Regions from separate parts of the Kitasatospora sp. NPDC032757 genome, predicted to be linked through region 2. Evidence: riboswitches for the same ligand, from Rfam matches in the RefSeq annotation. Region 2 holds a riboswitch; each other region holds the start of a gene.
What was found. Region 2 has a riboswitch for cobalamin ahead of ACZ5WK_RS01765 ((2Fe-2S) ferredoxin domain-containing protein). Riboswitches for the same ligand answer to the same signal wherever they lie in the genome.

Region 1 (7,350 bases), on a different contig from region 2:
GTCCAGGAACGGTGTGCCGCCCTCGACGGACACCACCCCGTGGTGGATCTCGTACCCCTCGACCCGCTGCCCGTACGCCTCGCCGACCGGCCGGCCGAGCACCTTCTCGGCGCCGAAGCGGACGTGCGTGGGCAGCAGCCCGAGGCCGTCGACGGCGCCGGCCTTGGACTCGACCTCGTCCACGATGGTGCGCGCCAGCATCTGGTAGCCGCCGCAGACCCCGAGGACCGGCAGCCCGGCCGCCGCCCGCGCCCTGAGCGCCGGCTCCAGGCCGCGCTCGCGCAGCCAGGCCAGGTCGGCGACGGTGGCGCGGGTGCCGGGCAGCACGACCAGATCGGCGTCGGCCAGCTCCTCGGGCCGGGTGGCCCAGCGGACCAGGACGCCCGGCTCCTGGGCCAGCGCGTCCAGGTCGGTGAAGTTGGAGAGCCGGGGGAAGCGCACCACGGCCACCCGCAGCACGTCCGCGCCGAGCGGCCCGCGGCCGGCGGTCCGGTCGACCACGGTCGACAGGTCGAGCGAGTCCTCGGCGTCCAGCCAGAGGTCCGGCAGCATCGGCAGGGTGCCCAGCACCGGGCGGCCGGTCAGCTCGCGCAGCATCTCCAGGCCGGGCGCGAGCAGCCGCGCGTCGCCCCGGAACTTGTTGACGAACCAGCCGGCCACGTGCCGCTGGTCCTCGGCCGAGAGCAGCGCCAGCGTCCCGTACATCGCGGCGAACACGCCGCCGCGGTCGATGTCGCCGACCACCACGACCGGCAGCCCGGCGGCGGTGGCCAGGCCCATGTTGGCGATGTCGCGGTCCCGCAGGTTGATCTCGGCGGGCGAGCCGGCGCCCTCGCAGACCACCACGTCGTAGCGGCGGCGCAGGTCGGCCAGGCACTCCAGGGCGCGCTCCAGCAGGACGGGCTTGCGTTCGCGGTAGTCCAGCGCGCCGACCTCGGCGACCGGGCGGCCGAGCAGCACCACCTGGCTGCGGCCGTCCGCGCCCGGCTTGAGGAGCACCGGGTTCATCGCCGCCTCGGGCTCCACCATGGCCGCCTGGGCCTGCATCGCCTGGGCGCGGCCGATCTCGGCACCGTCGGCGGTGACGAAGGAGTTCAGCGACATGTTCTGCGCCTTGAACGGCGCCACCGCGACACCCTGCCGGGCCAGCCAGCGGCAGATGCCCGCGGTGACCACGCTCTTGCCCGCGTCCGAGGTCGTTCCGGCGACCAGAAGCGCGTTGCTCATGCGTTCCCCCTCCTTCTCGTGAAAGCCCGGATCACCAGGTGCCCGGCCACGGTCGTACCCAGTGCCAGCGCGCCCACCCGGCGGGAGAGCCGGCAGGCGCGCTCGATGTCGTCCACCGTCACCGGCCGCAGCTCCTCGCCCAGCACCGGCCGGTGCTCGATGCGCTCGCCGTAGCGCAGGGTGCCCCCGAGCCGGACGCCGACCGCTCCGGCGAAGGCCGACTCGGCCTGGCCCGCGTTGGGGCTCGGGTGCGCGGAGCCGTCCCGCCGCCAGACCCGCCAGGCGGTCCGGGGCTCGGGCGCGGCGGCCACCGTGAGCAGGGCGGTCAGCCGGGCGCCCGGCCAGCCCGCCACGTCGTCCAGCCGCGCCGAGGCCCAGCCGAACCGGGCGTGCCGCGGCGAACGGTGGCCGACCATCGCGTCCAGGGTGTTGACGGCCCGGAACGCCAGCAGCCCGGGCGTGCCCGCGACCGTGCCCCAGACCAGCGCGTTCACCACGGCGTCGGCGGTGTTCTCGGCGACCGACTCGACCACCGCGCGGGCGATCTGCTGTCCGTCCAGCGCACTCGGGTCGCGCCCGCACAGGTGCGGCAGCCGCGCGCGGGCCGCCGTCAGATCGCCCGCGGCCAGCGAGCGGCCGATGGTCCGGGCCTCACGGGTCAGCGAGGTGCCGCCGAGCACCGTCCAGGTCGCGGCGGCGGCCAGCGCGGCCCGGCCCAGCGGCCGGCGGCCGAGGACGCGCTCGGCGGCCACCGCGCCGGCGGCGACGGTGCCCACGCAGAGCGCGGTGTAGGCGGCGCCGGCGGCCCGGTGGTCGCGCCAGAGCCGCTTCTCCAGCCGGCCGGCCGCGCTGCCGAAGACGGCCACCGGGTGGCCGCGGCGCGGGTCGGCGAACCGGGCGTCGGCGAGATACCCCGCGACGGCGCCCAGCGCGAAGGCGGCGGCGCGGGTCAGCGGGCGCACGGCGGACAGCAGAGGGCTCGGAGGGGCGGGGCAGCCTGCATGGCGTGCGTGTCCTCACTCAGGGTCCGCGCCCTGGATTGACGTACCGGGGGCGAGAGTCTCCTGGCTTCCGGGTCGAACGCACTCCCGGGCCTTCCAGCGGCTTCTGACGGCCCGCCGTGGCATCGTCCGGACGTGCTCCCCGGTGACAGTGGCGGGACCGCGCCGGACTCTCACCGGCTTCCTCTGCATGCCTCCGTATTGGCTGAAGGATCCCATCACGGGGCCGAACCGCGAGTCAACCAAGGTCACGGAGGGTTTGGTCACACGGTCTCCGCGTTTCCCGCCCCGTTCCCGTCCCCGTCGCTACCTCCGATCGCCACCCCGCGCAGGGGCATGACAGCCTGTGCGTTCGTCCAGCGGCCTGTAGGCCCCTGCAGTCGCGCTTCGTGTGTTCGGCGGCTGGGGCGGTCCGACCGCCGACCCCTACCGTCGGGCCATGCGACGAAGACAGCCCCCCGCCGTGCCCCCGGTGCCCTTCTCGCCCGCGGCCGCCCGCGCGCATCGCGCCGGCCTCGGCCTGACCCCCGAGCGGGTGGCCGAGGGCATGGCCGCGCACGGGGTGCGGCTGCTGCCCGCCCATGTGCTCGGCTGGGAGAGCGGCGAGCTGCGCCCGACCGAGGAGGAGTTCATCGCGCTGGCCCGCGCCCTCTGGTGCCCGCCCGCCCAGCTGATGGGCGTCCGCCCGGCCGGGCTGAGGGACTTCCGGGTCGCCCGCGAGCTCAACCAGGAGAACGCGGCCCGCAGGATCGGCATGGCCCTGCACCACTACCGGCGGGCCGAGGCCACCGGCGTCTGGGGCGGTGACCAGGAGCAGACGTACGCACTCGCCCAGGTGCTCGGCCTGACCCTGCGCGAACTGGTCGCCGTGACGGGCCGTCGGGACGAGCTCGACCAGCGGCTGCGGCAGTGCGTGGACGGCCGCTGGCAGGCGCACGTCCGGGCGATCGGCCGGATCGTGCCGGTGCACGAGGGCGACCTCGCCGCCGTGCTGACGGCGCTGCAGAACGAGAACCAGGTCTCCTCCCACTGGGGCGCCGGCAGCTGGGGCTCCCCGGCTCCTGCGGCGCGGAGCGCGCAGCCGGAGCAGCCGCTCGACGAGCGGTTCTGGGAGCTGCTCGGGCGGCTGGAGACCGAGATCCCGGCCTGAGGGGCTCTCCCGCCCGCGCATGCGCACGCGGTCCCGCCCGCGCATGCGCACGCCGTCCCGGCACGGGCCCGGCATGACCCGGACGGCCGTGCCCGGTGGCCGGGCGCCGCCCCCGCGAGTGGACTGGTGGGTACAGTGCCCAGTCCACGACCAACAGAGCGGGGAGCGATATGCGTTGGGGAACCGCAGCCGCCGTGGCGGCCGCCGCCGTCGGTGCCGGGGCCGCCGTGCTGGTCATCGGCCGAAGGGCCTCCGAGCGGATGGTCCGCCCGTCGGCGGCCCGGGGGCGGGCCGCCGGTCCCGTCCTGGTCCAGGCCCTCGCCCCCGGGCGCGTCACCTTCACCCGCAGCCCGGAGAGCATCCGCCCCGGCCGCTGGGCCGTCGAGTGGGGCGACAACGGGCACGCCGTGGTCGACGAGATCCTGCACGGCGACGAGCGGGGCGTCACCCGGCGGCTGGCCCGTGCGGACCGCGGCACCCTGACGCCCGGCACCGCGGTCCGCTTCACCCCCCGCGTCCACCTCGGCGACCCGACCAGCGCCCTCGGCCTGCCGTTCACCGAGACCACCGCGGCGGGCGAGCTGGGTGCCTTCCCGGCCTGGTACGTCGACGGCAAGCGCGGCACCTGGGTCGTGCTGATCCACGGCGCCGGCGCCGACCGGCAGCAGACCCTCCCGGTGCTTCCGCTGCTGGACCGGCTCGGCCTGCCCGCCCTGGCCGTCACCTACCGCGGGGACGCGGGCGCGCCCGCCTCCCCGGACGGCCTCGGCCACTTCGGCGAGACCGAGTGGCGGGACGTCGAGGCGGCCGTGCGGCTCGCCCTGGACAGCGGCGCCGGGCGGATCATCCTCTACGGCTGGTCGGTCGGCGCCACCATCGCCCTGCAGACCGCCGCCCGGTCCGCCTGGGCCTCCTCGATCAGCGGCCTGATCCTGGACTCGCCCGTCCTCGACCTGCCCGCCACCGCCCGCCGGGGCGCCGCCCGGGCCGGCTTCCGCGGCGCCGCCGCCGAGCTGGGCGCCCTCGCGGCGGAGGGCCGCACCGGCGTCGACCTGGCCGACTTCGCGCGGATCGCGGACGGTACCGACCTGCGGGTGCCCACCCTCGTCCTGCACGGCCCGGACGATCCGCTGGCGCCCTGGCAGGCCGCCGCCCGGCTCGCCGGCCGCCGCTCCGACGTGGTCGGACTCCAGCCCGTCCCCGGCGGCGACCACGCGGCCCTCTGGAACGCCGATCCGGCCCGCTACGAGGAGCACCTCCGCCGCTGGCTCACGCCGCTCCTCTGATCCCCGGTGGCGCCCCCGGCGGCCGAGCCGGGCCGCCGGGGCGCCGTGCCGCCTTCACCGGCCGTCTCCGTGGCCTCCCCGCCCCCTCCTCTTCCTCCTCCCACCCGTCACCGCGCTTGCATGACGTGCCCACGCCACACAGATCCGGCCAGGCGGTTTGGCCTCTGTTGCCCGATCTTGTGGACCCCCCGCGCCCGCCTCCCGGTGCCCGTGGCGAACCGGATGTGACAGAAGGCCGGTACAAGGGGAAGACTGCACGACGTGACGTCTCGGAACCCGCGCGACCGTGATGCCCCGCTCCCGCCGACGATCGGTTCCGGTGCGACGGTTACCCGTCTCCCCGGAACGGCCCACCACCCCGCCGGCGCCCGGCCGGGCGGCCCCGGCGTACCCCGCCGACGAGGCCCCGCACCCGCTCCCGGCCGTGGCCGGGTCCCGGTGCCCGAGGGCTTCCCCGCTCCCGCCGAGCTCGCGCCGCTGGCCCGGCGGATGCTGGTCGACGCCGTCCGGATCGCCCGCTGGGCCGGTGAGCTCGCCGAGGTCGACAAGCGTGGCGAGCTGCTCCCCGAGGACGCCCGCGCGGCCGGCCGCGCGCTGGCCATGACGGTCGGCGCCGCCGCCAACGCGTGGGGCCAGGCCCTGCTGGTCGGCCTGGTCGAGGCCCGGGACGGCGGCGCCGCCCCCGGCTGGCGCCTGCACGCCTGGGAGCACGACGACGAGGCCGTGGTCCGCGGCTGGTCGGCGTTGTTCGACGCCTGGACACTGCTCGCCCCGGTGCCGCCGGCCGCCCTGCGCGGCGTCTTCGCGGTGCTCGCCGGGCAGGCCGTCGACCAGGCGCCGCAGCTGCTCTCCTTCCTGCACCTGGTGGCCGGCCCGGTCGCCGACAGCGAGCTGCTGGAGCTGCTGCGCCGCGGCCTGGACGAGCGCCGGGTCGGCGGCGGCACCGGGGCACTGGGCCTGTCGCCCGTGCCGCACGCCGCGTCCGCCGTCTCGGCCGTCCGCGGCACCTGCCGCGAGCCGCAGATCGACACCCCGGCCGCCACCGCCGACGTCGCCGCCGTCCTGGACTGGATGCTGGACGGCCTGGCCGCCGTCGGCGCGGTGGTCCGCAAGGACGAGGCGGCCGAGCTGTCCCCGCTGGGGCACTGGGCGGTGCGGGCCAAGCTGGAGGAGATCTGCACCGTCGCGCAGACCGCCGCCGGCCACATCGAGCAGAGCGCCTTCGAGCTGCTCAACGCCTGCGCCGACTACTCGCCGGGCCCGGCCCGCGCCGAGTTCCGCGCCTGGGTGGCCGCCCGCCCGGCCGACCGCGCCGTGGCCGAGCTGCTGGACGCCGCGCAGGGTGACGACGCCCTGGTGCGCGGCCTCGCCTTCGAGGCGCTGCGGGTGGCCGGTTCCACCGCCGAGCAGGCCGTGCGGGCCGCCGTGGACGAGCCGGTGCTGCGCCCGTACGCGCTGCTCTGGCTGGCCGAGCAGTCGGACGAGGGCGTGGCCCCGGCGGACGTGCTGGGGGCGGAGGACGCCGCCTGGCTCTGGGTGGACACCGCCGCGGCCGTACTGGACCACGGGGAGACCGAGCTGCTGGTGGGCCATGTCGAGGGCGCCTCGGCCGGTGACCCGGTCCGGCTGTTCGCCCGTGCCCGGCAGTCCGGGCACCCCCGGGCGGCCTCGGTGCTGACCGCCGTCTCCGGGGTCCACCCGGACCCGGCCGTGGCCCGCGCGGCCCGCCGTTCGGCCTTCAGCGTCCACCGCGGCGGCGCCTGAGCCGCAGGAACGGCCGCGTCGCCCGGATGACACCGGACACGACGAAGGGCCCGGATCCGTTCACCGGATCCGGGCCCTTCGTCGTGCGTGTCGTGATCAGTCGAGCCGCGACTCGGCGCGGCGCGCCCGCACGTCCCCGACCTTCTGGCCGACCTTGCGTCGGATGACCAGCAGCGGGGCCATCGCGGCCAGCGTGATCTGGCCGTAGGCGCCGATGTGCAGCAGGTAGTCGCCGCCCTTGAGGCCGGTCGCCCAGGCCGCGAGGCAGCCGATCGAGAGGACGATCCAGCAGAGCGTGGCGGTGGCCAGCAGCCCCTGCGGCTTCGGGTACTCGATCCGGCTCATCATCAGGTACGCGGTGCCCGCGATGGCCAGCAGACCGGGCAGGAACGGCGGGTCGAGCAGCACGATGGCGATCACCGTCATGGCGCCCATCGGGCAGGGCATGCCCTGGAACACCCCCGGCCGCATCTTCACGGCCGAGAACCGGGCCAGCCGCAGCACCACGGACAGCAGCACCGTGAGCGCGATCAGGGCCGAGAGCCGGCTGTCGGAGCCCGGCGAGACCATGCCCCAGACCGCGACGAAGTAGGCCGGCGCGATGCCGAAGCTGATCAGGTCGGCCAGGTTGTCGAGTTCGGCCCCGAGGGCGGAGGAGCGCAGCTTGCGCGCCACCAGCCCGTCGAAGAGGTCGCACATCGAACCGATCAGCAGCAGCGTCACCGCGGTGGCGGCGCTGTGCTTGTCCGGCGCGGCGTCCGGGTTGGTGATGTGCGGGACCAGGACCCCGGTGGTGATCGAGTAGATCGCCAGGAAGCCGCAGACGGCGTTCCCCAGGGTCAGGAAGTCGGCGGTGGACAGGTGCTGCGGAGAGCGCGGAGCACGCAGCTCGCGGTCGCGCGCCCAGCGGCGGCGGCGCAGG
Region 2 (7,350 bases):
TGCGGTTGAACACTACGCGCGCCTCCCGCTCCTTGGGCTCGGGATGCCACTTGGCGAAGGCGATCGCCTGGTTGACCCAGCTCCGGGCGAGCTGGTGGTCGCGCCGGTCGGCGTCGAAGTGCCGGGTGTGGAGCATGGCCGTGGCGTACGCGGCCTGCATGTGGACCTCGGGCGAGGTGCTGAGCGCCCGGGCCTCGTCGTACAGCGGCAGGGCCTGGTCGGCGAGGCCCAGTGCGGCGAAGGAGGTGGTCATCTTGGTGGTGAACGCCCACCAGTGGGTCGGACTGCTCTCGTGGGTGACCAGCCGCCGGCCGCGCTCGCCGAGGTCCAGGACGGCGTGGTAGTAGCCGAGGTCCATGCAGTGGTCGAGCGCGTGGCGCAGGATGTCGGCCCCGGCACCGGAGGGGTCGCTGCCGTGCTCCGCGTGCCAGGCGATGGCGCCCAGCCGCAGCGAGGACTCCCCGGCCGTCTCCAGCTCCGCCCGCCGCAGGTCGTGCAGCCGGGCGCGCTCGGTGGGCGGCAGCCCGAGGTAGGCGGCGATCTCGTCCGGGTCGTCGCCGACGCCGTCGCCCTCGATGTGGCGGCGGCCGAGCGCGGCGTCACCCGTCGTCCGGGACGGGCCGTCGTCCGGCCGGCCCTCGTCCGAACGGCCGCCCTGGTCCGGCACGTCGCCCTCGTCCGCCAGGTCGAGCACCGTGCACCGCGTGGCGAGGGCGGTCGGCAGGTCCTCGCTTCCGATGCCGGCCGGGCGCTCCGGCGGCTCGGTGCCGGTGATGACGACCACGGTGAGCAGGGCGGGGTCGATGCGCCGCAGCAGGACGGCGAGGAACTCGGCGTCGGTGGGGTCGGCCCGGTGGGCGTCGTCGACGATCAGCGTGCGCGGGGCCGGGCCGGCCGCGCGCAGGTACGCCTCCAGGAACTCGACCAGGCCGTGGGCGATCCGCAGGGTGCGCAGCGCGGAGTAGAAGCGGGTGCGCTCCTTGGGCACCGCCAGGGAGGTCAGCGTCTCGCGGGTGGCGGGCACCAGGTCGCGCAGTTCCGGCGTGGTGGAGAGGATTTCGATGTCGTGCCCGGTGACGGCCTCGGGGCAGCGCGCGAGCGCGTCCGGGACGATCGCCCGCAGGATCGAGCCGACGGCGGTGTACGGCCCGCGCAGCCGGCGGTTGGCGTTCACCCGGGCGAGCACGGGCGGCAGGTCGAGCCGCTCGCGGGCGTCGACGCGGGCGGGACGCCCGGCGGCGCGGACCCAGTGGTGGCGGTGCTCGGCCATGACTCGGCTGCCTTTCGTGCGGTGGCGCAGGGGCTAAGGGAGGTTCGGGGCTCAGGCCGACCGGGCGGCACGCCGCTCACGGGCGGCGAGCACGACGACGGCGGCGGTCTGCGCGAGGCTGAGCAGCATGAGGGCGAGCGAGTCGAGCCGGCCGGCCAGGTCGGCCTGGCCGGTCAGGCGCAGCCACATGTCGTGCAGCATGCGGTAGGCCGTCGGCACGACGACCCCGGCGAACATCGTGAGGGTGAACACGTAGCCCACCAGCATCAGCCAGGCGTACCAGCGCGCGACCCTGCGGTCGACCGGGTGGTGGGCGGAGAGGTCCAGCGGCGGCCGGCCGGTGGCCCGCCGAACGGCGTTGCGCAGCACGTCGGTTGCGGCGGCGTGGAGGTTCACGCAGCCCAGGACCGTGCTGAGCAGGACGTAGAGGTCGGTCCGCAGGTAGAAGAACCCCTGCCAGGCCAGGCGTAGTGCCGTGGCGTAGGCCATCGCGAGACAGAGCGACGCGACCACCCCGCCGGCGTCGCGGGTCACGTCGGCGACCAGGGTGAGTACGGCGATCGCCAGGGCATCGGCCAGCATGCCGGCCATGATGGGCAGATAGCGCTGCCGGCGCGGCACGCTGACCAGCCCGTCGAGGGAGGTCTCCAGCACCAGGTAGACCAGGCGGCGGCCGATGGAGAGCCGCGAGCGCAGGCCGAGCCGGCGGCCCGCCAGGGCGTGGAAGGACTCGTGCAGGGCGAGCAGCGGCACCTGGCCGACGAACAGCATCAGCACGACGAGGGTGTAGGACGAGCTGAAGAACAGGTTGTCGACGCGTGGGACCAGCTCGGGCACCCGGATCATCTCGGCCACGGCGAGGGCCGTCACGAGTGCGTAGCCCACGAGGGCCGGCCGGCTGAACACCAGGCGGCCCAGCCGCTGCCAGCGCACCGGCGCGGCCGGTCCCGCCGGCTCGTCGTCGCCGGCGGAGCGGACGAGGTCGAGATCCACGAGGACCTCGATCAGGTCGGCGATGTCGACGCTCTCGCCGTGCACGGCCTGGTAGCGCTCGGCGGCCTCACGGGGCGTCAGGCCGTCGGCCAGCATCCGGACCAACTCGGCGCCGTCGGCCGGGAAGACGGCGTAGGTGTCGGTCTCCGGGCTGCCGATGGTGACCTCGTCGGCCTCCGGCAGGTACACGAGCTGACGGAGCGGCACCGGCCGGTCCAGGTCGATGCCCGGGGCGGTGGAACTGCTGTCCGTGGAGGAGTGCACGGATCCTCCTGCGGGAGGTAGGCGGAGGGGGCGGGGTGGAGCGGTGCCGGCCGGCGGCTACGGCCGACCGGCACCGCATTCCCCCTTTGCCCGGGGGGTTCGGTCAGTTCTGCACGGCGCAGGACCAGGGCAGGTACAGCGCACGGGCCGCGCTGGTGAGGCGAACCGGGCCGGCCTTGCGGACGACGATCTTCTTCATGGCACACACCTCCTTCGGTGATCGGTCAATCAACAGCGCCATCAGCTGAGATGAATGGCCCACTTGGAGCTATCCATGTCAGCTCGGCGATGGACCAAGAGTGATGACGGCGTGGTGATCGTGTCAATAGATTCGGGACTGCCGACCTGACCCATCGTCACCGTCTCCTGGAGAACGCCCAGGTAGAGGGCGATGCGGAGACCCCGACAGCAGGGGAGCAACTAATAAACTGAAATAATGAGCCAGCTACTGGCTCTCCACCCAGGCTGATCTCGAAGACACAGAAACACCCGGACGACCACCCTCCGACGGGGCTGCGCCACCGCGATCCCCGCCCCACCCGCCCTCGCCCCGGCTTCGGCGCCGACCTCGGCGTCGACCTCAGCGTCGACCTCGGCGTCGACCTCGACGGTCAGGCCTTCGACGGGCCGGCCTCAGCGGTCACGCCTTCGACGGGCCGGCTCGTCGTGTCGTGTCCCTGACACGCTTCGGGCCGGGCGCGGGAATGCGCAGGGAGTCCAGCAGCGGGGGCAGCGGGCCCTCCGGCGACACCTGCCCGGCGGTGCGGCCGATCTCCCCTATCCACGCGCAGAGTTCGGCCGTTCCGGTGGCGTCGGTCACGTTGCCGAACCAGACGGGCCGGGCAGGCCGACCGTCCTGGAGCCGCCCACGGGGGCGGACCACCACGACGTTGGCCTGCTCACAGGGGCCCAGACAGTCCGTGACGACCAGGCGCGCGGCCGGGAGGGCGGCCACCGCCTCGGCGAGCGAGGCCAGTTGACCCTCGTGATCGGTGCCGGGCCGCTTCCTGGCAGTGCCGCAGCAGCAGCCCCGGCAGACCACGACATCGACGGCAGCCGTGACCGGTGACATCGCCCAACCTCCTCGTGGGGTTCCGCGCCCCTACCGTCGGAGAAACCACGGGTCAGTGTCCTGACTCCCGGATCGACGCTCGCCCCGACCTTCCGGCCGCAGGGCCGTGGTCGTCACCTGAAAGGGGTCGCTCCCCGGTCACAGTGGCGGGACCGTCCCGGAATCGCACCGGGTTCCTGCGCACCGTGGTCTCGGATGCATACATCTCGTTCGCGACCCTGCCCCATCGCGTACGAACACGTCAACCCGGGCTCGCTCATGCCGGGCGCCCGAAGCGCACGTTCCACCGGCCGGCACGTCCGCTCAGGTCCGTGACGGAGAGCGGCTCCACGTCGAGCCGCCAGAACGCCGGGGCCGGAGCGCCGAGCGCGTGGTGGACCGCGGCCCGGACGACGTCCGGTTCCGTGACCACGACGACCCGTCCCGCCTCCGGGGCAAGGCCGTCGAGCCAGGTGGCGACCCTGGCGAGGAGATCGAGCAGGCTCTCCCCGCCCTCCGGGGCGAAGTCCGGATCGGCCAGCCACCGGGCCACCTCCCCGGGCTCCGCGGCGGCCACCTCGTCAAGGCTCCGACCGCGCCAGCGGCCCATATCGCGCCCTCCGGGAGCGGACGGGGCCGAGGCCGGGAGGCCGAGGGCCTCGGCGGTCCCCCGGCACCGGGCCGACGGGGAGACAAGGACCTGGCCGGTGACCCGGATGCCGCCCGCGGCCTCCCGCGCCTGCCGCAGCCCCGCCGGGTCGAGCGGGCCGTCGTCGTCGAAGCGTGCCTGCCGCATCGCCTCGCTCATCGCCGCTGAGATCAATGTCACGCGCACTGTCACGCCGCTCCTCCTCTGCTTCCCCAACTGTCCTGCGGCATCGACCGATCGGTCCGTGCACCCGGCGCTGGGGCGCGCGTCCCGGGACAGACCGGAGGATTCGCGCCGCCCGCACGCTCTTGGCGCAGCCGCCGCCAGCCGATACCTTCTGCTCGATATGACGACGGTATGACGGAAGTCCGGTGAGAATCCGGCACGGTCGCGCCACTGTAAGCCAGGCGTGCGCCGCCCCCACGGGGCGGTTCGCGCCAGGGAGTCAGACCCGATGCCGTCGTCGATGCACCATCTAGCGGGACGCGAGTTCCCGAGGAGGTCCCTGCCATGGCACAGACCGCTGCCCCCGCAGCCATCCCCGCCGGCCCCCTGACCCTGCCCGTCAAGGCGATCCTGCCCTGGGCCGTGTTCTTCGGCATCATCATGCTGGCCCTGATCTACTTCGTCGGCGCCGAACAGGGCGCCACCTCCCTCATCTCCGGCGAGGACGTGCACGAATGGGTGCACGACGGCCGCCACCTGCTCGGCTTCCCCTGCCACTGAGAACGGGGAGCCCCGAAGTGAACTCCAGCACCGTCAGATCCCTGCTCGTCCGCGGCATGCTCGCCGGCCTCGCCGCCGGCCTGCTCGCCCTCGTCGTCGCCTACCTCCTCGGTGAACCCCGGATCGACGCCGCCATCGCCTACGAGGACGCCCACTCCGCCGACCACGGCATGGAGGTGGAGATCGTCAGCCGCTCCCTGCAGTCCACCGCGGGCCTGGCCACCGGCGTCCTCGTCTACGGCGTCTCGCTCGGCGGTTTCGCCGCCCTCGCGTACTGCTTCGCGCTCGGCCGCATCGGCCGCTTCACCCCGCGGGCGACGGCCGCCCTGCTCTCCGGGGCGGCGCTGCTCGCCGTGTACGTCGTCCCGTTCCTCAAGTACCCCGCCAACCCGCCGTCGATCGGCGACCCGGAGACGATCGGCAAGCGCACCACGCTGTACTTCCTCATGATGGCGCTCAGCGTGCTGCTGGCCGTCGCCACCGTGACGGTCGGCAAGCGGCTCGCGCCGCGCCTGGGCAACTGGTACGCGACCGTCGCCGCCGTGGCCGGCTTCGCCGTGGCCATCGGCCTCGCCTACGCATTCCTCCCCGCGATCAACGAGGTGCCCGAGGACTTCTCGGCCACCCTGCTCTGGCAGTTCCGCCTCGCGGCCCTCGCCATCCAGCTCACCCTCTGGACGTCCTTCGGCCTCCTCTTCGGCCACCTCGCCGAACGCGTGCTGGAGCCGAGGACCGCCCCGGCCGCCGTACCCGCCGTGGCCCCGGAGGTCGCCGCCTCCGCAGGCTGAGAACACACCGGGCGGCCCGATGGGAATCCCCGTCGGGCCGCCCGGCCGTCGTTCACCACGTACCGCTTCCGGAGGGAGCAGGGAGACCCTGCTCCGGGCGTGCCCGCAGGTGCCGAGCGTGCCGCGTCCGGACCTCCCGGCGTCAGTGGACGGCGATCCGGTCGAGGTTGGGGCCGCCGTCCGCGGTGGTCGAGGTGACCCGGACGGTGTTGGCTCCGGCCTTCAGCGCGACCGGGAGCGAGCTGGTCACCCAGGTGTCCCAGCCCGCGGTGGGCGGGAACGGGCGCCCGGCAGCGATCCGGGTGCCGTTGACGGTGATGTCCATCGGCCGGTCGGCGGCGGTGCCGTTGGCGTACGTCAGATCGAGGGTGGCCCCGGACGCGGCGGCCGCCTGAACCGTCCACTCGGCGTAACTCCCGGCGGCGTTGCCCAGGTTGACGAATCCGGTGCCGCTGTACCCGGCGTGGTCCGCGTCGACGGTGCCCCGGGAGATCCGCGCCTCCTCGGCCTGGTAGACGCCGGAGCCGCCGGAGACCAGCTGGTAGCCGCGCATCGCGCGGGTGAGCAGGTAGCAGTCCTGGAGGGAGCCCGAGGTGTCGCCGAGCGAGCGGTAGATGCCCCACTTGGGCCGCACCCGGTCCGCGAGGAAGGTGTCGACGCCATTCCTGGTGACGTCGACCACGGTGGCGCCCGCACTGCGCAGGATCCACCGGACCGACCCCGAACTGCCGTCCCCCACCTTGATCTGGAAGTCGACGTCCACCCAGCGGTCGTGCAGCGGGTCCAGGCTCGTACGGCCCACCAGGACGCCGGTGACGGGGAGTTGGAGTTCGATGGTCTGCGCGCCGCCCACCCGGCGCAGGGACTGCACGACGATCGGCGAGGTGCCGTTGCCGGGCTGCTTCATCTGCATGATGTGGGTGAAGGTCGTGGTCGCCTTCAACGACGAGGGGATGTACATCGAGTAGGTGGTCCGCCAGGTCTGGCCGGGCAGCCACTGCAGGTAGGCGCCGCCCGCCGGGCTGCGCATGCCGGTGACCTCGTGGCGCTGCCGGTCGGTGGAGCTGTCCCGGTCCACCGTGTGCATGTTCCAGCGGTAGGTGTCGTTCTCAACCCGGATGTGCGGATGACCGGCCGGGTGGGAGCCGGCACGGTCGTCCTCGATCGTCTCGAAGGCGGCGAGGCCGTCGGTGGCGGCCGACGGCGCCCATCGCTGCTGCCAGCTCGACACGGCCAGGGTGGCCGCCGAGGCGGTGGTGCGCGGCAGTCCGGCGGTGACGGCGGCCGTGAGGGCGGCACCGAGGACTGTTCTGCGCGAGGGCCTGTTCATGGCGCTACCGTGCCTTCCCCGGGGAGGAGCGAACTGGGTGACGTTCAGAATCCCGGGATGAGGGAGCACGGTCAAGAGATTTGGTTAGGAAACTTTCCCAATCATTCCGGGGTCATCCCCGGCCGCTCGGGGCGGTGCGGCCGACCGGGTCTGACGGGCTCCCCGTTCTTCTACCAGGCGGCGCAGTGCGGACCACCCCCGGGCGGCACGGAGGTGCCCCGCGATCCTGCCGGCCCTGCCGACCCGATTCGCAGCACCCGACCGCGCGCGGACCCGGCG
Region 3 (7,350 bases), on a different contig from region 2:
GTCCCCGGCGAGGACCGGCGGGCGCACGTACCGGGTGCCGTAGGACTGCACCCAGCCGTGCCGGGTGGCCAGGTAGCCGGTGAGCTGCTCGGCGAAGTACTGGACCATGTCGTTGCGTTCGGGCTCGCCGTGGACGAGGACGTCCAGCCCGGCCTTCTCCTGGAACGCGATCACCTCGCGCACCTCGGCCTCGATGCGCTCCCGGTACGCGGCCGCGTCGATCCGTCCCGCCGTCAGGTCGGCCCGGGCGAGGCGCAGTTCGGCCGTCTGCGGGAAGGAGCCGATGGTGGTGGTCGGCAGCAGCGGCAGGCCGAGCCGGGCGCGCTGGGCCTCGGCGCGCTCGGGGTAGGCCTGGGCCCGGCGGCCGTCGGCCTCGGTGACGGCGGCGGTGCGGGCGCGGACGGCCGGGTCGCGGGTGATCGGCGAGCCGGCACGGGAGGCGAGGTCGGCGCGGTTGGCGGCGAGGTCGGCGGTGATCGCGTCGGTGCCCTCGCGCAGGCCGCGGGCGAGCAGCGCGGTCTCGCCGGCCTTCTGGCGGGCGAAGGCGAGCCAGCGGGCGATCTGCGGGTCCAGGTCGTGTTCGGCGGCGGCGTCCAGCGGGACGTGCAGCAGGGAGCAGGACGGCGCGACGTCGACGGTGCCGGCCAGGCCGAGCAGGGTCGCCAGGGTGGTCAGCGACTTCTGCAGGTCATTGATCCAGACGTTGCGCCCGTCGACCACACCGGCGACCAGGCGCTTGCCGGGCAGTCCGCCGACGGCGGCGAGGTCGTCGAGGTTGGCCGCGGCCGGACCGGTGAAGTCCAGTGCGAGGCCGTCGACCGGCGCCTTGGCGATCACGGGCAGGGCCTCGCCGAGGCGGTCGAAGTAGCTCGCGACGAGCAGCTTGGGCCGGTCGGTGAGGGCGCCGAGGTCGCGGTAGGCGCGGGCGGCGGCGTTCAGCTCGGCCGGGGTCCGGTCCTGGACGAGCGCGGGTTCGTCCAGCTGCACCCACGCGGCGCCGGCGGCGCGCAGGTCGGCGAGGAGCGCGGCGTAGACGGGCAGCAGCCGGTCGAGCAGGGTGAGCGGCCGGAAGTCCTCCGCCACCCCGGGCGCCGGCTTGGCGAGCAGCAGGTAGGTGACCGGGCCGACCAGCACCGGGCGGGCGTCGTGGCCGAGCGCGACGGCCTCGCGCAGCTCGGCCACCTGCTTGGCCGGGTTCGCGGTGAAGACGGTGTCGGGGCCGAGTTCGGGCACCAGGTAGTGGTAGTTGGTGTCGAACCACTTGGTCATCTCCAGCGGCGCGACGTCCTGGGTGCCGCGCGCCATGGCGAAGTAGCCGTCCAGCGCGTCGGCGTCGACCGCCGCGCGGTGGCGGGCGGGGATCGCTCCGACGGCGACGGTGGCGTCCAGCACGTGGTCGTAGAGCGAGAAGTCGCCGGTGGGGACTTCCCGGATGCCGGCCTCGGCGAGCTGCTGCCAGTTCTCCCGGCGCAGGTCGGCGGCGGTGGTCAGGAGGGCGTCGGCCGTGACCGCACCCTTCCAGTACCCCTCGATCGCCTTCTTGAGCTCCCGGTTCCGGCCCTGCCGGGGGTAGCCGTGGACGGTGGCCCGGGTTGCCGCGGCTGCGGACTTCGCTGTCAAGGGACTCTCCTTCGCGAGCCTGTCTCCTGTGGTCCCCGGTGACGGGACGAAGGCGCGAAGGGGTGACGAACCGGGCGGGGCCACGAGCGCACGAACGGCGCCGAACCCGCCTGGTATGTACGCCGACCCGCCCACGAGGTCACCGGGATGGCCGCGCGCGATCGGTCGCGTGCGGGCAACGGGCAGGTCTTCGGACTCGCGGGCACGGCCGCCCGTGAAGGGCGGACACCTACTGGCCGTCGCTTCCCAGACCCGGCCGGGCCCAGTGCGTATGACGGCGTTCGTTCCCACTCACCGCTGCGGGGCAGTCCCGGATTCCCACCGGGTTCCCTCTTGCGACGCGCCTGCCTGGCGGGCAGGGCGAACCAGCTGCCCGGCCAGCCTATAGGGAATCCGGCGGGCGGCGGACACGGATTCACTCGACTCATCCACATTCCGGGACGCCGCCGGCCGGCGCCGGCCGGATCACGGGCCTGCTGCCGTCGGCACCGAGGGCGGCCGGACCCGCTCGGCGCCGGGCCCGGGACCGCCGTCCGCGAGCGGGAACCCCGGCCGCCCCACCGGCGGCCGTCTCACCAGGCGGAACGGCGCGAGGTGCGCCGGGGCAGGGGCCGACCGGCCGGCAGCTCACAAGATGATGACGATTGAACAAGCGGTGCCACCCAGGTGAATAAGGGCGCCCTTATTTAGGCTAGCCTCACCTCATGCATCACGTCCTGTCGGCCGCGACCACGGCCGGATACACCATGCCCCAGCTCTGGCGGATCCTCACCAAGGCCGGCTACTTCATCGGCCTCAGCGGAGCCATCGGCGCCACCGTCACGTACGCGACCACCGTGCGCCCCGCGCTGCGCGCCCCGGAAACCGGCGGCCAGGACGCCGAGGTCCTGCGAAGAAGATCGGCGACCTACCTCGCCTGGGCAGGGGTGGTGCTGCTGGCCGCCGGCTACTTCCAGCTCGCCGCCCGTCTCGCCCGCGCCGGCAAGGGCATGCCGTTCGGCGACGCGCTCGCCCCGGACCGGATCTGGGACTACCTCCACGCCCCGGCCGCCAAGGGCGCCTGGATCGCCCAGGGCACCGTCTACCTCGTCCAGAACGCCGTCCTGGCCGTGACGGCCGCCACCCTCATCGCCCTGTTCGTCCCGGCCGTCCGCCGCCACACGGACACCATCGCCCTCACCGCGCTGCCGCTCTCCCTGGCCGTCACCCTGATCGCCGCCGTGCCCGCCACCAAGCCCGCCGACCTGGACAGGTGGCTCGACCTCGCCTTCGACCAGACCCACATCGTCTCCGGCGTCGTCTGGCTCGGCGGCCTCGCCCTCCTGGTCGCGCTCGCCGGCACCCGGGGCCGCCTCGGCGACGGCGCCGGCCTTCTCTGGGCCGACATGTGGCGCCGGTTCAGCCTCGTGGCCATGGTCTGCGTCGGCGCCGTGACCATCTCGGGCCTCTGGCTCAGCTGGAAGCACGTCGGTGCGATCTCCCAGCTGTGGACCACCGGTTACGGCATCGCCCTGCTCGTCAAGATCCTCCTGGTCGCCGGCCTCGTCGCCGCGGGCGCCTTCAACCAGTTCTGGCTGATGCCCCGCATCACCCGGGCCCGCCTCGCCGACGACTCCTCCTCCCTCCTCCACCTGACCCTGCGGCACTTCCCGAAGGTCGTCTGGGGCGAGGTCGCCCTCGGCGTCGCCGTCCTCGTGGTCATGCCGTTCATCGCCGGCTCGGCCCGTACCGAGTCCGGCAGTGCCAAGGCCGTCTCCTCCGGCAGCGTCTTCGCCGCCGGCGCCGTCCTCGTCCTCGCGCTGGCCGTCTCGCTCTACGCCACGGCCAAGGCCTCCGACGCCCTGTCCCGCCGCCCGGCCGTGGCCTCCGCCTGACCCCGCTGCGCACCGCGCGGGCGGCGTTGCCGGCCCGGGCGATCCGCCGGCCGTGTCCACCGGGACCCGGCCGGCGGATCGCCGGTCGCGCCCCCCAGGGACACGCCGCTCGCAGGGACACCGCAGGGAGCGGAAATGCCCCATCGGACTGAACTACCAGGCATATAGTCTGATCACTAATTTTGTGAACACGTTCAGCATTGGGGGGCCGGTGCACCGTCACCGCATCATGATCTCCGCCGCCGTCGTCGCGGCAGCCGTCGGCTTCGTACCCGCCACGGCGCAGGCCGCGGGTCCGTCCGTCAACCCCGGCGGGGCAGCGACCGCCACCACCCCGGTCCCTTGGGCCGGCTCCGCCCAGGACGCCGAGACGCAGGAGGCGGCCGGGCGGAAGGCGGCCGAGAGCGCCGCCGCGAAGGACGCCACGGCGCGGGGCGCCAGGGCCAATACCGCCGATGCCCCGAGCGCGCCGGACGGACCGGGCTTGTCGGCACGCGCACAGAGCTCGCACTTCGACGTCGGCGTGGGCACCTACAACACCTACGCGCACAGCCTCATCCTGGCGACCACCGTCAACACCGACCTGGAGCCGGCCGGTCGAAGCGTCCAGTACGACGTCGACTGGGGTGACGGCACCACCGACCAGGACCTCGGCCCCGCCAGCGACTTCGCGCACTTCAAGCACAGGTACGCCAAGGCCGGCGCCCACAAGATCACGGTCACGGCGACCGACCTGCTCACCAAGACGACCTCCGTCACCACCAAGGACATCACGGTGGACGGCTCCGAGTTCACCCCGCACGCGCCCACCCGGCTGCTGGACACCCGCGACGGCACCGGCACCTCGGCCGGCGGCCCCGTCGCCCCGCTCACCACGACCCGGGTGAAGATCGCCGGCAACGCCGGCATCCCGGCCGGGGTGACCGCCGTGGCCCTGAACATCACCGCCACCAACACCTCCGCGGCCGGGCACGTCATCGCGTACGCCTCCGGCAAGGCGCAGCCGGCCACCTCGAACGTCAACTTCGCGGCGGGACAGACGGTGCCGAACCTGGCGATCGTGCCGGTCGGCGAGGACGGGTACGTCGAGCTGGCCAACCGCAGCGCGGGCCCGGTGGACCTGATCGCCGACGTGACGGGCTACTTCACCCGCTCCGCCGCCGACGGCTACACCTCCGTCAAGCCGTCCCGGCTGGTCGACACCCGGGAGGGGCTGGGCTCGGCCAAGGGCCAGGCCGCCGCCCAGACCACCTTCGGCGTCCAGATCGCCGGCCAGGGCGGGCTGCCGGCCCAGGGCGTCACGGCCGTGGCCCTCAACGTCACGGTGACCGACCCGCAGGGCGCCGGGAACCTGACGGTCTTCCCGAGCGGTCAGCAGGCGCCGTCCACGTCGAGCGTGAACTTCACCGCCGGACAGACGGTCGCCAACGCGGTGATCGTGCCGGTCGGACCGGACGGCAGGATCAACGTCCGCAACAACGCCGGGGACCCGGCCGACGTGATCGTGGACGTCACCGGCTACTACAGCGCCGACGGCAAGGCCGCCTACCTGCCGGTCGAGCCCCAGCGTCTCAGCGACTCGCGGACGCCGTACCCCTGGCCGCTCGCCGGCCAGGACTACCGCAACATGCTCATCGGGGCGTCCGGCATGGCGCTCGAAGCAGTCGTCCTGAACACGACCGTCACCAACCCGCAGGGCAGCGGACACCTCTCGGTCGCCCCGGACCCGAACACGATCAACGACTACATGCACGGTACGGCGGTCCGGCCGACCCCGCCGGACTCCTCCGTCCTGAACTGGACGAAGGACGCCACCGTCGCGAACCTCGTCCAGGCGAGCACCGGCACCACCTCGATGGTCGACGTGTGGAACCGGGGCTGGCAGCCGACCGACCTGATCGTCGACCTGTTCGGCATGTACGACAAGAACTGACGCCCCACCCGCACCGTACGGCGCCGCGTTCCGGCCGCCCGCCCCTCCGGAGTCGGGCGGCCGGTGCGGTCCGGCTCCCGGCCGGCGCCGCTCAGTGGCCCGGGCCGCCCGGGTCGCCCGGGTCGCCCGGGTCGGGAGGGGCGAGGGGGAGACGCACGGAGAACACCGACCCCGCGCCCGGAGTGCTGACCACGCCGGCGGTGCCGCCGTGGAGCTCGGCGAGCTTGCGGACGATGGCGAGGCCGAGGCCGCTGCCGCCGGTCTGCCGGTTGCGGGACTTCTCGGCTCGCCAGAAGCGCTCGAAGACCAGGGGCAGATCCGCCGCGGCGATGCCGCTGCCGGTGTCGGCGACCTCGATGAGCAGGGCGTCCGCCTCGGTGCGGGTCCGCAGGGTGACGGCGCCGCCCGCCGGGGTGTGCCGGACGGCGTTGGCGACCAGGTTGCCGACGGCCTGGCGCAGGCGCACCGGGTCGGCGAAGACCTCGGGGGCGGCGCCCGCCCCGGCCGCCTCGACGGTCAGGGCCACGCCGGCCGCCTGTGCCCGGGCGCCGTGCGCGGTGGCGACCTGGGCCAGCAGGTCGTCGGCGTCCACGGGTTCGCGGTGCAGGGCCAGTTCGCCGGCGTCGGCGGCGGCGAGGTCCCGCAGGTCGTCGATGAGGTGCTGGAGCAGCAGGGCCTCTTCGAGCAGTGACCCCGTCAGGGCCCGGTCGGCGGTGGCGACGCCGTCCTCGACGGCCTCCAGCCAGCCGCGGATGTTGCTGAGCGGGGCGCGCAACTCGTGCGCGATGTCACCCACCATCGCCTTGCGCAGCTCCTCCAGTTGGCCGCGCCGCTCGGCCATCGCGTTGAAGGCGGCGGCGAGTCCGGCGATCTCGTTCCGGCCCGTCACGTCCACCCGCGCCGTGAGGTCCCCGTCGGCCATCCGCCGGGCGGCGTGGGTGAGCGCGTGCAGTGGCCGGGAGAGGCGCCGGCCGACCGCCGCGGTGATCGCCACGGTGACGACCAGCACCAGGGCGGCGACCTCGGTGACGCGGCCGCGGTGGGTGGCGGGCAGGGCGGGGGCCGCGTCCCCCGCGCCGGGTGCCCCGACGAACAGCAGCATGGGCGGCGCCACGTACTGGACGAGTTGCTGGCGGCGGGAGTTGGTGAGGCAGGCGGCGACCACCTGGTCCTGCTGCGGGTCGCGGGACGGGGTCCAGTCCAGCCCCCGGGAGAGGGTGACGGGTCGGACCTGCCGGCGTTCCAGGCAGGCGTTGACCAGCGCGGTGAGGTCGGCGAGTGCGGCGGTCTCGGTGCGGGTCGGGGCGTCCAGCACCACGGGGGACGAGCAGCGCACGCCGAGGGCGCGGTCGTCGGCGACCCGCAGGTGCGGTCGTCCGGCGAGGTCGTCGGTGACGGTGGCCTCGATGCCGAGCACCGACCGCAGACAGTCGGCCTGCTTCAGCAGGGCGTCCTCGAGTGTCGTGCGCTCGGCGGGGGTCAGCCGGAACGGGCCCACGGCGCGGGCGTCGATGCGGTCGCTGGGGGCTCCGGGCAGCATGGCGAGGTCGACGGAGAGCGGGTCGACGATGCTGGTGGGCGTCCGGGACAGGGCCGTCCGGTCGGCGGTGGCGGCGGCGGTGGCTGCGCCGGCTGTGGCTTCAGCGGCTGCCTTGGCAGAAGTGGCGGGAGTGGTCGGAGTGGTCGGAGTGGCTTGTGCCGGCGACGGGCCCGGGGCGGCTCCGGAGTCGATGACCGGCTCGAACTGCGGCGTGGCCAGCACGATCCGCTGTCCGGTGGCGGCCGCGAGCCGCCGTACGGTCTCCTCCGCGCCGCTCCAGTCCGGGTGGGTCGCTGCGTAGCCGAGCAGCTCGTGGTAGATCCGGGTGTGGTCCGCGATGGCCTGGGTCTGCTCCTGCTTGATCGCGCCCGTGGTGGTGCGGG
Region 4 (7,350 bases), on a different contig from region 2:
GCGAGCGGGGTGTTCGGGGCCCGGGTGGTCAGCCTGGTCCTCGCGCTGGCCACCACCGCGCTGCTCTACTCGCTGACCCGCCGGCTCTTCAACGAGCGCGTGGCCATCTGCAGTGCCGCCGCGTACGCCGTCCTGCAGTCCACCGTGGTCGTCGGCTTCTACGCCGCCCCGGACGCCCTCGCGGTGGCCCTGGTGGCGGCCGCCACCTGGATCGTCGTGCGGACCGCCCGCGCCCCGGTGGCCACCGTGCTGCTGGCCGTACCGGTGGCGGCGCTGGCGGCCGCCGTGGAGTACGCCGCGGTGGTCGCGCTGCCCGTGCTGGCCGCCCTCGCACTGATCACCGCCTGGCCCTACCGCGGCCGCGGCCCCGCCGCCGGGCGCGCACTCCTCCTGGCGGCGGGCGCCCTCGCGGCGCTCCTGGCCTTCGGCCTGCTGGACGACGTCTGGGCCTGGTCGCCCGGGCACGGCCACCAGGCCCGCGGGGCCGGCTCGGTCCTCTCCTCCGCGCTCCAGTGGAGCGGCCTGTTCACCCTGCTCGCCTGCGCGGGCGGGATCGCCTACTCGCTCCGCGAGCGGCTGAACGAGTCGCCCGAGGACAGCGCCATCACGGCCTCCCGGCTGCGCCGCACGGCGCTGAGCCTGACCCTGTGCGCGTCGGCGCTGCTGATCCCGGCCGGGTACGCGTACCTGGGCACCTCCGGCGTGATGTTCCGCCACCTCGGCTTCGGCATGCTGTTCGCCGCGCCGCTGGCCGGCGTGGGCATCACCAGGCTGGTCGGCGCGCACTTCCGCAACCCGCAGCTCGGCATCCTGGTCTGGGTGGTGCTGCTCGCCCTCGGGCTGGAGCAGTCGGCGCTGCGGTACCAGGACGGGCCCGACTCCGGCCGGCTGCTCGGCGTGCTGCGCGTGCACGCCACCCCGCAGGGCCGCTACCTCACCGAGGTCGACGGGCTGCCGGAGTACTACCTGGGCAGCGTCAGCAAGCCCGAGCAGTGGGTCTCGGCCCGCAAGGGGACGGACTACCGGGACCCGGCCGGCGTGATGCACCACGGGGACGACGGCACGGTCACCGCCGTCCGCAACGGCTGGTTCACCGTGGTCGTCCTCGACAGCACCGCGCCCACCGCCACGGACCGGGCCATCACCGAGGCTGTCAGGGCCGCCGGACGCTACCGACTGATCGCACAGTTCAGCTCCCCGACCGGTGATTCCGGCACGTACAGAGTGTTCCTCCTGCACTGAGAGCCCGGGGCGCCGGGCCACGCCCCGCGACACACCGGCTACTACATATGGTGCCGCGATACTCGACCGCCACTAGATGTATGCTCATCCCTGCTGTCGACGCAGGGGAACCCGGTGCGAATCCGGGACTGCCCCGCAGCGGTGTGCGGGCGGCTCCGACCAGAGCCCGCGAGTCCGAGTACCTGCCGACAGCGTGCCGCCCGGCCTCCCCGCAGAGGCCTCCAGCACACGAAGTACTTCCGGGCCTCGCGGGCGGGCCGGGGATGACACCGTCGCGCGACGCCGTCCGGCCGTCGCGCCGTGCTCCCCTGCTCCAACGGCCCGGTGCCCCCGATCAACAGCCGCCGATCGCCGCCAGGAGAGAGCGCCTTGACCACCGCTGCCTCAGTCACCCTGCCCGCCCAGGGGTCCAGCTCAGCCCCCGTCGACCCGACGGTCTCCGACCCCGGCGGTGCGCTGCTCCGGCTGCTGACCGACCGCAGCGTCGACCTTCCCCAGGTGGACCCCGGCCATGTCGCCGCCGCCGCGCTGCGCGGCCGCCACGCCGGCTCGGACTTCGCCGAGCTGCGCGGGCTGGCCGTGGACGCCGCAGCGTCGATGATCGCCGAGGACCCCCAGTACTCGAAGCTGGCGGCCCGCCTGCTCGCGCTGGAGATCGTCGACGAGGCGGTCTCGCAGGGCTCGGTCTCCTTCTCCGCCTCGATCGCCGTCGGCCACGCCGAGGGCCTGATCGGCGACGTCACCGCCGGCTTCGTCGCCAAGCACGCCGCCGCGCTCGACGCGCTGATCGACGCCCGGGGCGACGACCGCTTCGAGTACTTCGGCCTGCGCACCGTGCAGTCCCGCTACCTGCTGCGCCACCCGATCACCCGCAAGGTCGTCGAGACCCCGCAGCACTTCCTGCTCCGCGTCGCCTGCGGCCTGGCGGTCGGCGACAACGAGCAGTCGGTGCGCGAGGTCGCGGAGCTGTACGGCCTGATGAGCCGGCTGGAGTACCTGACCTCCTCGCCGACCCTCTTCAACTCCGGCACCCGGCACCCGCAGATGTCGAGCTGCTACCTGCTCGACTCGCCGCTGGACAACCTGGACTCGATCTACTCCCGGTACGCCCAGATCGCCCGTCTCTCCAAGCACGCCGGCGGCATCGGCCTCTCCTACTCGCGGATCCGTTCGCGCGGCAGCCTGATCCGGGGCACCAACGGCAAGTCCAACGGCATCGTCCCGTTCCTGCGCACCCTCGACTCCTCGGTCGCCGCCGTCAACCAGGGCGGCCGCCGCAAGGGCGCGGCCTGCGTCTACCTGGAGACCTGGCACGCGGACATCGAGGAGTTCCTGGAGCTTCGCGACAACACCGGCGAGGAGGCGCGGCGCACCCACAACCTCAACCTGGCGCACTGGATCCCGGACGAGTTCATGCGCCGGGTCAACGCCAACGAGGACTGGTCGCTGTTCTCCCCGGCCGACGTGCCCGAGCTGGTCGACCTCTGGGGCGCCGACTTCGACGAGGCGTACCGCAAGGCCGAGCTGGCCGGCAAGGCCGTCCGCACCATCCCCGCGCAGACCCTCTACGCCCGGATGATGCGCACCCTGGCGCAGACCGGCAACGGCTGGATGACCTTCAAGGACGCCTCCAACCGCGCCGCCAACCAGACCGCGCTGCCCGGCCGCACCGTGCACTCCTCCAACCTCTGCACCGAGATCCTGGAGGTCACGGACGACTCCGAGACCGCCGTCTGCAACCTCGGTTCGGTCAACCTCGGCGCCCACGTCGCCCCCGGCGCCACCGCCGCCGACCTGCTGAACGCGATGGACTGGGACCGGCTGGACGCGACCGTCCGCACCGCCGTCACCTTCCTCGACCGCGTGGTGGACATCAACTTCTACCCGACCCCCGAGGCCGGTGCCTCCAACTCCCGCTGGCGCCCGGTCGGCCTCGGCGTGATGGGCCTGCAGGACGTCTTCTTCCAGCTCCGCCTGGACTTCGACTCGGCCGAGGCCAAGCAGCTCTCCACGCTGATCGCCGAGCGCATCATGCTCACCGCGTACGAGCGCTCCGCCGACCTGGCCGAGCAGCTGGGCCGCCACGAGGCGTACGGCGAGACCCGTGCCGCCCGGGGCGAGCTGCACATCGACCACTTCCCGTCGGCCGCGCCGCAGTGGGCCGGCCGCTGGGAGGCGCTGCGCACCCGCATCGCCACCACCGGCCTGCGCAACTCCCTGCTGCTCGCCATCGCGCCGACCGCCACGATCGCCTCGATCGCCGGCGTCTACGAGTGCATCGAGCCGCAGGTCTCCAACCTGTTCAAGCGCGAGACCCTCTCCGGCGAGTTCCTCCAGGTCAACCCGTACCTGGTGCGCGAGCTCAAGGAGCTCGGCGTCTGGGACCAGCAGACCCGGGACGCGCTGCGCGACGCCAACGGCTCGGTCCAGGAGCTCAACTGGCTGCCCGCCGAGGTCCGTTCGCTCTACCGCACGGCCTGGGAGCTCCCCCAGCGTGCGCTGATCGACCTGGCCGCGGCCCGCATGCCGTACCTCGACCAGAGCCAGTCGCTGAACCTCTTCATGGCCGCGCCCACCATCGGCAAGCTCAGCTCGATGTACGCGTACGCGTGGAAGGTCGGTCTGAAGACCACCTACTACCTGCGCTCGCGCCCGGCGACCCGGATCGCCCAGGCCGCGTCGGGCACCGCCCGCGCCGCGGCCCCGGTGCCGGCCGGCCCGGTCACCGTGGGCGCCCCGACCCTCACCCCGGAGGAGGAGGCCGCGCTGGCCTGCTCCCTGGAGAACCCCGAGTCCTGCGAGGCCTGCCAGTGAGCACCCCCGACCGCGAGAAGATGCTGCTCGACCCCGGCTTCGAGCTGACCCTGCGTCCGATGCGCTACCCGTCGTTCTACGACCGCTACCGCGACGCGATCAAGAACACCTGGACCGTCGAGGAGGTGGACCTGCACTCCGACGTCGCCGACCTCGCCAAGCTGAGCGAGGGCGAGCGGCACATGATCGGCCGGCTGGTCGCCTTCTTCGCCACCGGTGACTCGATCGTCGCGAACAACGTGGTGCTGAGCCTCTACAAGCACATCAACTCCCCGGAGGCGCGGCTGTACCTGTCGCGCCAGCTGTTCGAGGAGGCCGTGCACGTCCAGTTCTACCTGACGCTGCTGGACACCTACCTTCCGGACCCGGAGGACCGCAACGCGGCCTTCGCCGCGGTGGAGAACATCCCCTCCATCCACCAGAAGGCCCAGTTCTGCTTCAAGTACATGAACGCGGTCGACCACATCGACTCGCTGCAGACCAAGGAGGACCGTCGCGCGTTCCTCCTGAACCTGATCTGCTTCGCGGCCTGCGTCGAGGGCCTGTTCTTCTACGGCGCCTTCGCGTACGTGTACTGGTTCCGCTCGCGCGGCCTGCTGCACGGCCTGGCCACCGGCACCAACTGGGTGTTCCGCGACGAGTCCATGCACATGGACTTCGCGTTCTCCGTGGTGGACACCGTCCGCGAGGAGGAGCCCGACCTCTTCGACGACGAGATGGCCAAGCAGGTGACGGAGATGCTGGAGGAGGCCGTCGAGGCCGAGCTCCAGTTCGCCCAGGACCTGTGCGGTGAAGGCCTGCCCGGCATGAACACCGCCTCGATGCGCGAGTACCTCCAGGCCGTGGCCGACCAGCGCCTCGCCCGCCTGGGTCTGCCGATCCGCTACGGCTCGACGAACCCGTTCGGCTTCATGGAGCTCCAGAACGTCCAGGAGCTGACCAACTTCTTCGAGCGCCGCGTGTCGGCGTACCAGGTCGCCGTCGAGGGCTCGGTCGCCTTCGACGACGACTTCTAGGAAGAACGAAGACAGACAGACAGGTGCCCCGCACGGCCACAGCCCGTGCGGGGCACCTCTGTCGTTTTCAGTCGGTCGTAAACTCCCCGCCCTTGACCCCCGCGAGGAACGACGACCACGCCTCGGCCGGGAAGAGCAGAGCCGGCCCGTCCGGGTCCTTCGAGTCACGGACTGCCATTCCGCCCAGCACCAACTGCCCGGTCTCCACGCACTCGTTCGCCTGGGCGCTGTAGCTGCTCTTGCACCAACCCCGAGCGGCGATCTCCGGCACGGTCATGCGCTCACACCTCTTGTCTGATCTCGTCTCATGTCTCCGCCGCAATGGCCGCGATCATATCCAGCGACTCGTCGCCCGGGCATTCCCATGCCTTCTTCAGCCGTCTTCACCCCACACCCCTCGGAGGTGGCCCCGCCATGCCCGAAACCGTCTCCACCGCTCCTCCCTCCCCCACCGAACACGTCTGCTGGCTCCCCCGGCACCGGAAGTCCGCCGGCGCCGCCCGCCAGGAGCTGCGTCGCTTCCTCGCCGACCACCCCGACAGCGAAGACCTGCTCCCCACTGGTGAGTTGCTGCTCTCGGAGCTGGTCACCAACGCCATCCAGCACGCCCGTGCGGCCCGAGGACGCCTGATCCAGATCCGTCTCAGGCTCGCCGACAGCCTCCTCCGCATCGAGGTCCATGACGCCGACAGCGAGCGGCCCGCGCTCCGCGACGCCTCCGACTCCGACGAGGCCGGCCGAGGCCTGCTCCTCGTCCACGAGTTGGCCACTCAGTGGGGCTGCTGCCCCCGCGCCGGCGGCATCGGCAAGTTCGTCTGGTGCCACATCTCCGCCGAGGCCGCCGCGTGAGCGCCGTCCGCGCCGAGATCGGCGGCATCATGCCGCCCGCCGTGCTCCTGAGCCTCGACCACGCACTCCCCGTCCTCTGGGAGTACATCCGCGAACTCCCCGTCCGCGAAGCCCACCGCGACTTCATCCGCTTCTGCGTCGGCCCGGGAGGCGGCGACGGCGTCGCCCACTGCCTCAACCGAGGCGGCCGGTGGAGCGCCACCCTCTACGTCGGCGAACTCACCGACTGGACCGCCCACCCGATCACCATCACCACCAGCCGCCCCTGAACTCCCCCGCCCCGCCCGGCGCTCACGCCGGACGGGGCGGCCGACCGATTTCCCGTTCTGGAAAGATCGCGTTCTTGACCCTGCACCTGGGAAGTCGGGACCATCGAACGAGCAGCCAAGGGAGGAATATCCATGAAGCTGACCGAACTAGACAGCTCGTGCGACAACGGGCCGTGCCCGACGATCTACGCCACTGACACCGGGGAGCTGGTCGTCCAGGGCTTCAAGGTGGACGATCCGGAAGCCCTGGCCACGATGCAGTTGCCGGAGACCGAGACAGCCGTACGCATCCCGGTTGACCTCCTGGTGAGGGTTGCTCGTGACCATCTCTCCTGACGCCTTCGGCGCACTCTTCGACGGGTTCCAGCGGGAGGCGTTCCGGCTGGAGACGCTGGACGACTACAGCAAGTCCGGCAGCGTTGACGCCTACCAGGCGTTCTTGGCTGGGAAGCCTCAGCCCGCCGACTACAACTCCGCATGGCTGGCACAGGTCCGACGGAACACCGACGCCGGTCGGCGAATGTACCGGGTTCACATCCTGACCCGGCCTCTCACTCCCTATCTCCAGTTCGAGCTGGGCTGGGGATACCGGACGAATGCCACCGCCGGCGAAGAGTTCTTCATCCTCGATGTCACCGAGAAGTCGAACCCTCTCGAAGGCGTTTCTGACTTCTGGATGTTCGATGAGTCCACGACCGTTTCGATGACCTACGACAACGACGGCGGATTCCTCGGGGCGGAGCAAGAGCCCGACGTGATGAAGTGGGTTCACTGGCGCGACACGGCCCTGAGCCACGCTGAGCCGTTCACCGACTGGTGGGAGCGGTACGGCAGCTGGTGAAAGCCAATATCGGTAGCGCGCTGCGGGAGCTGCGAAAGGCCAGCGGGAAGGAGGCCAAGGCAGTAGCCCGCAGCGCTGCTATGTCTCCGTCCAAGCTGAGCCGCATCGAGACGGGGAAGATCACCCCGACAGCGATGGACGTAGACCGCATCCTTGCGGCCATCGGGGTCTCCGATGAAGTCCGGTCCGGACTGGTAGAGACAGCCCGGAGAGAAGCCACTGAGGCTACGGCATGGCGACTGTACCGCCGCAGCGGATTCCACTTGCACCAGGATGCCATCCGCGCCGTAGAGGCCGAGACAGCCGTCCAGCGGGTCTT

Region 1: another riboswitch for cobalamin. It lies ahead of ACZ5WK_RS15765 (cobalamin biosynthesis protein); the one in region 2 lies ahead of ACZ5WK_RS01765 ((2Fe-2S) ferredoxin domain-containing protein).
Region 3: another riboswitch for cobalamin. It lies ahead of metE (5-methyltetrahydropteroyltriglutamate--homocysteine S-methyltransferase); the one in region 2 lies ahead of ACZ5WK_RS01765 ((2Fe-2S) ferredoxin domain-containing protein).
Region 4: another riboswitch for cobalamin. It lies ahead of ACZ5WK_RS08740 (ribonucleoside-diphosphate reductase subunit alpha); the one in region 2 lies ahead of ACZ5WK_RS01765 ((2Fe-2S) ferredoxin domain-containing protein).

What each region holds. Positions count from the first base shown of each region.
Region 1 is NZ_JBVINN010000011.1:77,822-85,171, forward strand. Features, by position in the region: gene ACZ5WK_RS15760 (cobyric acid synthase) at 1-1,227, opposite strand, end outside; gene ACZ5WK_RS15765 (cobalamin biosynthesis protein) at 1,224-2,189, opposite strand; cobalamin riboswitch at 2,266-2,463, opposite strand; gene ACZ5WK_RS15770 (helix-turn-helix domain-containing protein) at 2,668-3,378, shown strand; gene ACZ5WK_RS15775 (alpha/beta hydrolase) at 3,549-4,664, shown strand; gene ACZ5WK_RS15780 (hypothetical protein) at 5,103-6,428, shown strand; gene ACZ5WK_RS15785 (CDP-alcohol phosphatidyltransferase family protein) at 6,525-7,350, opposite strand, start outside.
Region 2 is NZ_JBVINN010000001.1:408,944-416,293, forward strand. Features, by position in the region: gene ACZ5WK_RS01755 (tetratricopeptide repeat protein) at 1-1,270, opposite strand, end outside; gene ACZ5WK_RS01760 (hypothetical protein) at 1,322-2,527, opposite strand; gene ACZ5WK_RS01765 ((2Fe-2S) ferredoxin domain-containing protein) at 3,168-3,599, opposite strand; cobalamin riboswitch at 3,632-3,802, opposite strand; gene ACZ5WK_RS01770 (histidine phosphatase family protein) at 3,856-4,419, opposite strand; gene ACZ5WK_RS01775 (CbtB domain-containing protein) at 4,738-4,953, shown strand; gene ACZ5WK_RS01780 (CbtA family protein) at 4,971-5,741, shown strand; gene ACZ5WK_RS01785 (carbohydrate-binding protein) at 5,884-6,294, opposite strand; partial or broken gene ACZ5WK_RS01790 (Tat pathway signal sequence domain protein) at 6,274-7,071, opposite strand.
Region 3 is NZ_JBVINN010000020.1:107,086-114,435, reverse strand. Features, by position in the region: gene metE (5-methyltetrahydropteroyltriglutamate--homocysteine S-methyltransferase) at 1-1,620, opposite strand, end outside; cobalamin riboswitch at 1,785-2,005, opposite strand; gene ACZ5WK_RS22345 (CopD family protein) at 2,325-3,494, shown strand; gene ACZ5WK_RS22340 (PKD domain-containing protein) at 3,706-5,427, shown strand; gene ACZ5WK_RS22335 (sensor histidine kinase) at 5,519-7,350, opposite strand, start outside.
Region 4 is NZ_JBVINN010000004.1:231,148-238,497, reverse strand. Features, by position in the region: gene ACZ5WK_RS08745 (ArnT family glycosyltransferase) at 1-1,242, shown strand, start outside; cobalamin riboswitch at 1,323-1,446, shown strand; gene ACZ5WK_RS08740 (ribonucleoside-diphosphate reductase subunit alpha) at 1,636-4,056, shown strand; gene ACZ5WK_RS08735 (ribonucleotide-diphosphate reductase subunit beta) at 4,077-5,072, shown strand; gene ACZ5WK_RS08730 (DUF397 domain-containing protein) at 5,140-5,349, opposite strand; gene ACZ5WK_RS08725 (ATP-binding protein) at 5,487-5,921, shown strand; gene ACZ5WK_RS08720 (hypothetical protein) at 5,918-6,190, shown strand; gene ACZ5WK_RS08715 (hypothetical protein) at 6,323-6,526, shown strand; gene ACZ5WK_RS08710 (DUF6879 family protein) at 6,510-7,031, shown strand; gene ACZ5WK_RS08705 (helix-turn-helix domain-containing protein) at 7,028-7,350, shown strand, end outside.